DNA from 2 places in the Pseudoalteromonas sp. APC 3694 genome. Region 2 is predicted to be linked to the other one. Evidence: riboswitches for the same ligand, from Rfam matches in the RefSeq annotation. Region 2 holds a riboswitch; the other holds the start of a gene.
The links. A riboswitch is a leader RNA that binds a small molecule or an ion and turns the genes downstream of it on or off. The one in region 2 is predicted to bind lysine.
Positions count from the first base shown of each region.

Region 1: linked by a shared signal. The riboswitch ahead of dapA (4-hydroxy-tetrahydrodipicolinate synthase) and the one ahead of lysC (lysine-sensitive aspartokinase 3) in region 2 are both predicted to bind lysine.

Region 1 covers NZ_JASDDE010000019.1:11,015-16,011, reverse strand. The annotation lists gene QMA00_RS08595 (protein adenylyltransferase SelO family protein) at 1-669, opposite strand, end outside; gene QMA00_RS08590 (DNA-3-methyladenine glycosylase I) at 678-1,376, opposite strand; lysine riboswitch at 1,564-1,743, shown strand; gene dapA (4-hydroxy-tetrahydrodipicolinate synthase) at 1,871-2,755, shown strand; gene QMA00_RS08580 (2,3,4,5-tetrahydropyridine-2,6-dicarboxylate N-succinyltransferase) at 2,771-3,511, shown strand; gene QMA00_RS08575 (PLP-dependent decarboxylase) at 3,511-4,716, shown strand; gene QMA00_RS08570 (succinylglutamate desuccinylase/aspartoacylase family protein) at 4,722-4,997, shown strand, end outside.
Region 2 covers NZ_JASDDE010000040.1:20,727-25,723, reverse strand. The annotation lists gene QMA00_RS13570 (hypothetical protein) at 1-176, opposite strand, end outside; gene QMA00_RS13565 (hypothetical protein) at 182-1,453, opposite strand; gene nhaD (sodium:proton antiporter NhaD) at 1,650-2,897, shown strand; lysine riboswitch at 2,996-3,168, shown strand; gene lysC (lysine-sensitive aspartokinase 3) at 3,244-4,635, shown strand; gene QMA00_RS13550 (4'-phosphopantetheinyl transferase superfamily protein) at 4,612-4,997, opposite strand, start outside.

The sequences.
Region 1 (4,997 bases), on a different contig from region 2:
TTGGTTGGCGATCACTGCAGCTAAAAAATCTAAATAACGCTGAGCACCAGTGCTGTTAATCTCGGAATAGTGTCTTTGAATGGCTAAGTCGGCTAAGTTTTTTAGGCTAGTAACGTCACCTTGAGTGGCTAAATATTGAAACGAGCCCACCCGTATATGACTGCTGGCGAGTCGGGTTACAATAGCACCTGGTTGAGGTGGGTTCCGATAAACGGTTTCGCCACTGCCAACCACGGCTAAACAACGCGTTGTTGGAATGCCAAGCGCGTGCATAGCTTCGCTCATTACGTACTCACGAATAGCTGGACCTAATGCACAGCGCCCATCTCCACCACGCGAGAATGGCGTAGCGCCAGCGCCTTTTAATTGCAAATCCCAAAGCTGGTTTTTATCATCACTGATCGCGCCAAGTAAATGCGCTCGGCCGTCTCCTAAGCGTGGAGAAAAATGACCAAACTGATGACCCGAATACCCTAATGCAACTACAGAAACTGCTTGAGGTTCATTTCCACTGAATATATTTGCTCGAGAATCAGCATTTACTTGTATATTAAATTGTTCGGCTAAGGGCTCATTCCATAACAATAACTGTGGTGCTGTCACCTTGGCTGGATGATCGCTAATAGCAAACCCCTCACCAATATCGGTATACCTTGGCACTAATTTCATGTTTAATCCTATTGTTTTTGGCTGATACCTACGCGATTGTCGCCTACACCATAAGCGACAATTAAGCTTAGCTCTTGCATGCTTAAGCCGCTTTGCTGCTGCAGTTCATTAAAGAATGCCTGCGCCGCACTTAGTGACTTTTTAGTTTGTAATCCGCCATCTATAATTTTATGGGCACGCAAATAGCTTTCTACATCTCTTGAAAGTAAAAAAGTATCTTTCCCCGAGGCACGCAGTGCATAAGGACCAGTATTACCACCCAGCCTTGCACCATGTTTTTTTAAATACGCCCACAAACCAATAATATCTTCACTTGGCCAGTTAGCAATAAACTGACTAAAACTGCCGTGCTGCTCTACAACTTCATGGATCATATACGCATTATCAGTAATGGTTTTTACTTTTTTATAATTGCGCACAATTCGTTCGTCACTGGCTTTTTGTTCTAACATGTCTGGTGGCATCATCAATAGCTTTTCAACACTAAAGTCCCAAAAAACCTCTCTAAATCCGGCCCACTTACTGTTGATCACCGACCAATAAAAGCCACTTTGAAAAACCTTCCGAGTAAATTCTTCTAGCCAATCATCATCACTTAATGTGACGAGTTGCTTTGTTGATAAAGGTTTTGCGAGTAACAATTTAAGCATTTTTTCAGAGCCCTTTCGCTCCACTGCACGCTTATAAATATCACTAAATTTTTCCATCTACTTAATACCTTACTTCGACCATGAAACTAGTTTACGAGAAAAGCAGCCAATACGTAACCGTTGCTATTATCGATGAACTATTCTGTATTTAGTCACTTGACACCTAGACGGCTAAAGTGGTTTAATCGCCACACTTACCCTATTACATTGTATTTGCTGATTGATTTTTCAATAGCAAGTGCAAAGGGCTGGAAGAGGTGCGTTATTCAGGTAGCGTATGTTAGGAGCGCAAACTCCATTGAGCATACGTGAGGGGAATTAACGCCGAGAGGTAACACTTTTTTGTGAAAGATTACTTCGGGCGACTAGGTTGAATCCTAGCGACTGTCACCAATAACATATTTGGTGGAGAGCTTCTGGTCTTAGTATAATAAGGCCGTGCGCCCTATTATTTAAGCCCATTCGCTCTTCGAATTATAAATACATTCAAAGAGTCAGGCACCCTAAATACCCGCCAATAACTCGACGAATGCCCTATAAGTTCGTGAGAGATGATCAACAACTTCAATATTAACAATTTCCATTTATGGACTGCGCTGATCACCCCATTTGATCAAAATGGCCTAGTTGATTACGCAACCTTAGACACCTTGGTGGCCGAACAAGAAGCCGCTAACAACGGCATTTTATTACTTGGTAGCACTGGCGAAGGGTTAGCCCTGACCCTAAAAGAGCAGCAAGCCATCGTAGAGCATGTTTGCCAATTACAGCCGAGCGTCCCGCTTATGGTCGCAGTCGGTGGTAGTAACTTAAAGCAGCAGCTTGAATGGGTTAACTACTGCAACCAACTGCCTATTCATGGTTTTTTACTTGGCTCGCCTTTGTACGCCAAACCCGGTGCAGTGGGGCAAACGCATTGGTTTGAAAGCCTGCTCAATGCCAGTTCTCATCCTTGTATGCTTTATAACGTACCAGGACGTAGTGCGGTTAGCATTCCCATTGCAACCATTGAAAACCTCAAACAACATAAAAATTTATGGGCACTCAAAGAAGCCAGTGGCTGTATTTCTCAATTTGAAGCCTATCGACAAGCAGCGCCTGAACTAGCCATTTTTAGTGGTGACGATGCCCTCATGCCTTATTTTGCCCAAGCAGGTGCAAAAGGTTTAGTGTCGGTTGCAGCCAATGCATGGCCAGTGCAAACCCATGAGTTTGTAAAGCGCAGTTTAAGCGGCCAACACCCTAATCTTTTTGTCCAGTGGTCTAGCGCCATCAATAGCTTATTTTCAGTAGCAAACCCTATCCCAGTCAAAGTGTTAATGCATTTACAAGGGCGTATTAGCAGTCCGCATTTACGTCCACCTTTAACACACCTTGAGCTGACACACACAGATGACATTTCATCGGCAAACAACACCATTTTATCTTGGCATTAAATACAGGTTTTTATAATGAACTGGTTAGAACTATTAAATAATTTAGAAACGGGCGCAGTTCGCGCAGCAACACAAGACGAAAACGGCCAATGGCACGCTAACGTAGAAGTAAAGCAAGGCATTTTAGAAGCCTTTAAAAACGGTCAAAACACCGAGTTTGCTGGCGGTTTTGTTGATAAACATAACTTAGCGCCGCAATGCTTTGAAGCCACAGCAGGCGTTCGCATGGTGCCAGGTGGTTCAAGTGTGCGCCGTGGTGCACATGTTGCCAAAGGCACTATTATTATGCCACCTGCGTACGTAAATATTGGCGCCTTTATTGACGAGGGGACTATGGTAGATAGCCACGCATTGGTTGGCTCATGTGCGCAAGTGGGTAAAAATGTTCATTTGAGCGCCGCGGTACAATTAGGCGGGGTACTTGAGCCCATTGGCGCAAGCCCTGTGGTCATAGAAGACGATGCATTCATTGGTGCAGGCTGTGTGATTGTTGAAGGCGTGGTAGTTAAAAAAGGCGCGGTACTTGCCCCAGGTGTTCGCTTATCTGCAACCATCCCTGTTTATGACTGCGTTAATGAGCGTCAGCTTGATAAAGGCGAAGCAATCCCTGAATACGCGATTGTGATCCCAGGCTCTCGCCCTGCGTCAAATGACTGGGCCCGTGATCAAGGCTTGAGTATGTCGTGTGCCTTAATTGTTAAATACCGGGACGAGCAAAGTGACGCGTCATTATTGCTTGAAGAGGTTTTACGTTAATGACCTTTTTGAGTACGCCCGTTAAAAGCGCTATTGATGAGCTTTCGAGTAAACTCGATACTCCATTTTTTGTCTACGACCTTGACTCACTAGATGCGCACCTTGCGCACTTAGTGGCGCAAACCGAAGTAAAGCTTTGGTATGCGGTTAAAGCCAATCCCCTATCTAAAGTGATACAAAGTTTAGATAACGCTGGTTTTAACTTTGATGTTGCAAGTAAAGGCGAACTTGAGCAAATACTTGCCCAAGGAATTAACAGCGAGCGCGTGCTCAACACGGGCCCTGCTAAAAGCCCAAAACAAATTAAACATTTTATTGCACGTGGCGTACGCACCTTTGTGGCAGAAAGTCTTAATCAGGTGCGTTGGTTAAACGAACAAGCGACTGCCCAGCAGTGTCAGTTACAGGTTTTGCTGCGTGTTCAATTACGCTGGCCCGAGGGTGATAAAAACCCACTTGGTGGTGATAGCCTTACTCCATTTGGCTTAGGATGCGATGAATGGCAATCGCTAAATACTAAATACTACACAGCATTGAGCTTTGATGGCCTACATATTTTTCAGTGGGGTAACATGCTCAGCAGCGACAAACTTGCAGATCTGTGGTCGCAAATGATTACACCACTTACAGTCCTTGCTAATAACTTAAATATAAACCTGAATATTTTAGATTTAGGTGGCGGTTTAGGTATTCCTTACACCCTTAATGATCCGACTTTAAGCTGGGATGCATTAATAGCAGCCCTTGCAAAGATTAAACGCGATGCGGATGTTAAAGAGCTGTGGATGGAACTAGGTCGCTATGCTGTAGGCGAATGCGGCCACTACGCCACACCGGTGGTTGAGCGCAAATTAAACTACGGCCAACAGCAGGTAATTATGAGCGGCGGTATTAATCACTTATTGCGCCCTGCGGTTACTAATCAAGACTTTCCTGCGCGTTTATTACGTGATTCAAACGCAGCAAACCAAGCAATGAGCCTATACGGACCTTTATGTACAGCGCTGGATTGCTTAGGGGAGCACCAATTACCGAGCGATTTAAATGAACATGACTGGCTGGTGTTTAGTCAATGCGGTGCTTATGGTTTTACCGAAAGTATGCCGTACTTTTTGTGCCATGAACTGGCCGGTGAATATGTTATACACCATGGCGAAATCAACTGTATTCGCCAAGCAGAAGATGCAAGCCACTACTTGAGGTAATAAAAATGAATAACACCACAGCTATAAGCCAGGAAAATATTGTAGTTGGTGAAGTGGCAAATGGCCTACCACTGACCATTCCTGTCTATCGTTTAAAGGGCGATGGCACAGGCCCAAGTGTGTATATACAAGCTAATATGCATGGCGCCGAAGTACAAGGTAACGCGGTTATTTATCAGCTACTTGAACAGCTAAAAAACCTTAATTTAAAAGGTGATATTACCTTAGTTCCCTACGCTAACCCCATTGGCTGTAATCAAAAATCGGGCGAATTTACGCTT
Region 2 (4,997 bases):
CGACTGTCGTGCTTTAAATCATGGCCTAATGCTGTGAATAAGGCGCTGTAAGCTTCAATTTGTTGGTCAAGCTCTTGCCACATTAGGGTGTCTTGTTCGCAAATGTGGTAACCCGCGACTAATTTTTTATTAATGGCTTGTAAGTGAGAAAGCTCATTTAAGTTTATCTGTGTCATGGTGATTACTCGTGCTCGGCTTTATCAGCCTGAGGCTCTGAATTAAAGGGGTACAAAGAAAAGTGCTGGCCTGCAATGTTAACGCGGGCTTTTTTATCGCTTTGGCTAATGTGTAGGGTGTTATCGCTCACTAGCTTTTGATATAAAAACAGCATTTCATCGGCTTCAAGCTCAGGGTAGCTTTCGTCTAAAAATTGCAGCAGAGGCTGTGGTTTTTTACGCTGCTTTTTGAAGCGTTTTGCAAACTGCGCTTTTACATCGTGATAGTCAGGAATGTTTGGCGTGACAAACGCAGGCACATCGTTTTGCTCTGGTAGCTGATATTCGTGATGCTCAAACTCAGCCAGGCTTGCCATGTAGGCTACTATATGGCGCTGTTGACCCAATGAATACTTTTGCGCATCGCTTACAAAATGTGGCTGCACGGCGCTGAGCATATTATCTACCCCATTTTTACGTATTAGTCCTAATACTTTTGCTACTTGGCGGGTAACAAGGTTGTTACGGCGCAACTCTTCACGCAGTGGCATAAGCATATCGGCACTTTTTCGTAAGCTTGTCCGGCCAACTAAGTGCATTTCTAGAATGCGGGTACGCAATTGCTCAAGCATGCGTTTATCGTTGTACGCTTTGCCTGAGCGTTCAATGTGTTCTATTTGGGTGCTAATTTGTTGCTCAATAAGGGTAAAGCAGGCATGAAAGTCGCCTCTAATATCCACCATTTCCAGCATGGGTTCTATATATTCATCAAACGCTTCTATCACGGCTTTATAGCGTTTTTGTAGCGACTGCACCGCATTATTAGATTTGGCTTGCTCAACAATATTTAAAATAGCGTTTTCGTTGTGCAAAAACAGTTTGATTATTTTACGCACCCGATCATCCATAATACGGCTAAAGCGGCGTAAATCATCAAAATCTTCCATTTCACCGGCATTGAATAGCCGATTACCTAAACGGGCCAAATCATCAACCAAGACACTAATTTCTTGTGCTAAGCCTAAATGTTCTTCTTGCAGTAAAAAGGTGGCAAAGTCGGCAATGGCGCGGTTAATTTCCAGTTGTGACGATTTAGCCAGCGGAATAATAATTTCTTGATTCAATAACCGGTTGGTTTCTTTATAAATACGCTCATTATTCCACGTGGGTTGCTTTTGCTTAATGGCATTTTGAAGATCTTTAATACTAAAGTCGGCCATTTTAAAGCGCTTAAATAATAGCTCTAATACACCCCAATGCTCAGTGAGGGTATTAAGTAGCTTTTTAGCTGGGATCATAAGGCGTTGCAACTTCCTAGTATTCGTTATTTTATATTTCTCGAACTTATATGGTATTCGTTTTTGCGACGATTTAATAATAGTTTTTACACCCGCTTAGTGATAGTATCCGCGCCGAATATAGGCACATAGAGTTTGTGGGTATATTTTTTACATGGTTTCAATTTTTACTTAACCCCGAAGGTTGTTTAATATCATGGTTTCCTCGATTATCCTGACGCTGATAGCGATTGCATTTTTGCTTATCGTTATTGAGGATGTGATTCACGTAAACAAAGCAAAAACGACATTATTTTTTGGTACACTTTGTTGGATTATCTCCTTTATTTTTCCTCTTAATGGGCAAAGCCCCGAAACGATTCAAACCCTCCTAGACCACAATATTTTAGAAATTGCTTCTTTATGGCTGTTTTTAATGGCCGCAATGACCTTTGTTGCCTATTTAAACTCTAAAGGACTTATCGAAAATGTTGTGAACCGGATTATGCCAACCAGCATTAGTGAGCGTAAGCTAATGTTTTTGGTGGGGTGTTTTGCGTTTTTATTTTCATCTATTTCAGACAACGTTACGGCCACGCTAATATCACTGGCAGTGATTATGTCATTAAAACTTGAAGCCAAAAAGTTAGTTAAGTACGCCACGCTTATTGTATTTGCTGTAAACTCCGGTGGTGTATCACTTATCACGGGTGATGTAACCACACTTATGATTTTCCTTGATGGTAAAGTATCAATTAGCAATTTATTACTGTTAATTGTGCCTGCGTTACTAAGTGTATTATTACTCGCTACTTTGTTATCAATTGGCATGAATAAGCAACTCGAGTTTAAAAAAACTAAATTTAAACGTATTGAAAAAACCGACATAACCATTGCGGTTATTTTCTTCACTACGGTTATTGCTACGCTTACATTGAGTGTTTTATACAGTGTACCGCCTCTGCTTACTTTTTTATTGGGTTTATCTATTATGTTTTTAGTCGCGCAATTTTTAATGCGCAAAAAAGACATCAACAAAGATATGATCGATTTTATACGCGACATAGAGTACGACACCTTATTGTTTTTCGTGGGTGTGTTACTGCTTGTTGGTGCGTTAAAAGAAGTTGGGGTACTGAGCCAATTTACTAATTTGTATACGGTAATGGCGCCAGAGTACGCAAACTACTTAATGGGTATTTTATCTGCAGGTGTTGATAACGTGCCACTAACGGCAGCGTTATTAAAAGCCGATATTGTAATGAGTCAACAGCATTGGTTGTCGTTTACGTATGCAACCGGTGTAGGTGGCTCTATGCTAATCATTGGCTCGGCAGCCGGTATTATAGCCATGAGTAAGGTAAAAGAGCTGACGTTTGCAAGTTACCTTCGCTTATCGCTGTATTTATTACTGTGTTACACCTTTGGTTATGCGGGCTCTTACTTAATGGGTAGTTTTATTTGATTTTATAGTAAAACGACTTGACAGCTAGACGTCTAAACGATAACTTTCAAAGCCGCACTCTTAGTGCGGTTTTGTTTTATTAGCCACAGGTTAATAATACATTCAGAAGAGGTGCGATACTTAGGTACTTAATGTGAGGCAACGACAGCCTGCGACCATTAAGGAGGGAAGTACTCGCCGAGGAAAATAATGGGTCGTTACTATTGTTTTTCGGTTTATGGGGCTGAATCCTCAAAACTGTCACCAATTTAGGTGGAGAGCTTCTGGCAGTAGATTTTTCTTATCTTTATTTCCTGCCAAGTTCTTCTTGTTTTATTGCGGTTTGGATGCCGCGAAAGGAGACGAAATGACTACCCAATCAGTGCCACAAAGTTCACAGTGCACAAAATCAGATTACATTGTTGCCAAATTTGGTGGCACCAGCGTTGCTAACTTTGAGGCGATGAGCCGTTGTAGCGAAATTATCGTAAACGATAAAAATGTACGTATTGTTGCAGTAAGCGCCAGTGCCGGAGTGACCAATCATTTAGTGGAGCTTTGCAAAGCGGGTATTGAAGCCGCTAAACGCCAACAGCATATTGATGGTGTACTTGCGATTCAGCAGGCTATTTTAAATGACCTATCGTTAGATGATGATTTAGCCCTTGGGTTTAATCAAACGCTTGATGCATTTCAAACGTTGGCGGCACAAACACTCAATACTGAGCAGCAGTTCGATGAGCTACTTAGCTTTGGCGAGCGTTTATCGTCGTACTTATTTACCCAAGTACTAAGGTTAAAGGGTTTAAATGCCACTCGTTTTGATGTGCGCCAGGTGCTTAAAACCGATAGCCAATTTGGTAAAGCAACACCAAATGTGGGCGCCACAGCGCAAGCCGCTAAAACACATTTAATTCCGCTGCTTGATGATAGCGTTATTGTAACCCAAGGGTTTATTGGTAGCGATGCAAACAATTTAACGACCACGCTCGGTCGAGGTGGCTCAGATTATAGTGCTGCACTGCTTGCTGAGGCTATTAACGCTAAAAGTGTGCATATTTGGACTGACGTAGTGGGTATTTTTAGCACTGATCCTCGTTTGTGTGTAAAAGCCACTCCTATTGCGCGTTTAAGTTTTGATGAAGCAGCAGAAATGGCGACCTTTGGCGCTAAAGTGCTGCACCCAGCTACAATTTTGCCTGCCAGTCGCAGCCATATTAATGTGTTTGTTGGCTCAAGCACAGAGCCAGAACTTGGCGGTACGTGGATTGAACGTGAAAAATCGCAGCTACCTGGTATTCGTGCGGTAACGCAACGTAAAAATCAAATATTATTAACCCTTAAAAGCCCAGAAATGTTATTAGCCAGTGGCTTTTTAGCGCGTATATTTACTATTTTAAGTGAGTGCAATATTTCGGTAGATTTGGTCACCACCTCTGAAATTAGTGTAGCAATTACCCTTGATAATGCGCCTAATGCATCACGCCCAGAGCTAGATCAAGCATGCTTAGATAAGCTTGCTGAATTTTGCCATGTATCGGTTGAAAACAATTTAACGCTGGTGGCATTAATTGGCTCTGAAATTGTTTTGCGCCAACATGAAATGAATTTAATGAAAGTGTTAAGTGATTTTAATATTCGACTCATTTGCCATGGTGCAAGTAAACATAACTTGTGCTTTTTAGTTGAGCAAAGCGAGTCTGATGCTGTGGTTCAAGCGATTCATAGTCGATTACTAGAAAGTGATTGCGCTGCGTAAATCGTTAATAGTTATTATTGAGCACCGCCAGTCGGTGCTTTTTTTTGCCACAACGCTAATATCAAACATGTCGTTATGTGCTCCAACCACGGTATTGCTACAAGCTGTAAGCTGAGTGTTATTAAGTTCGTTAAACACATTAGGGCTTAATAATTGAGCAATGGGGCGGCTGGTGGCTTTAGCCAGCGCTTCTTTTAATGTCCAAATCCTAAAAAAATGATGTGCTTGAGTTGTTATGTTATCTGTATCGGTTATTAAACTCACTTCGGCTGGGTGGTAAAAGTGCTTAGCGAGTTTATTAAAAGGGCGCTTTAAATTAATTTTTTCAATATCAAAGCCAAATTGAGTTGATGCTACATTTA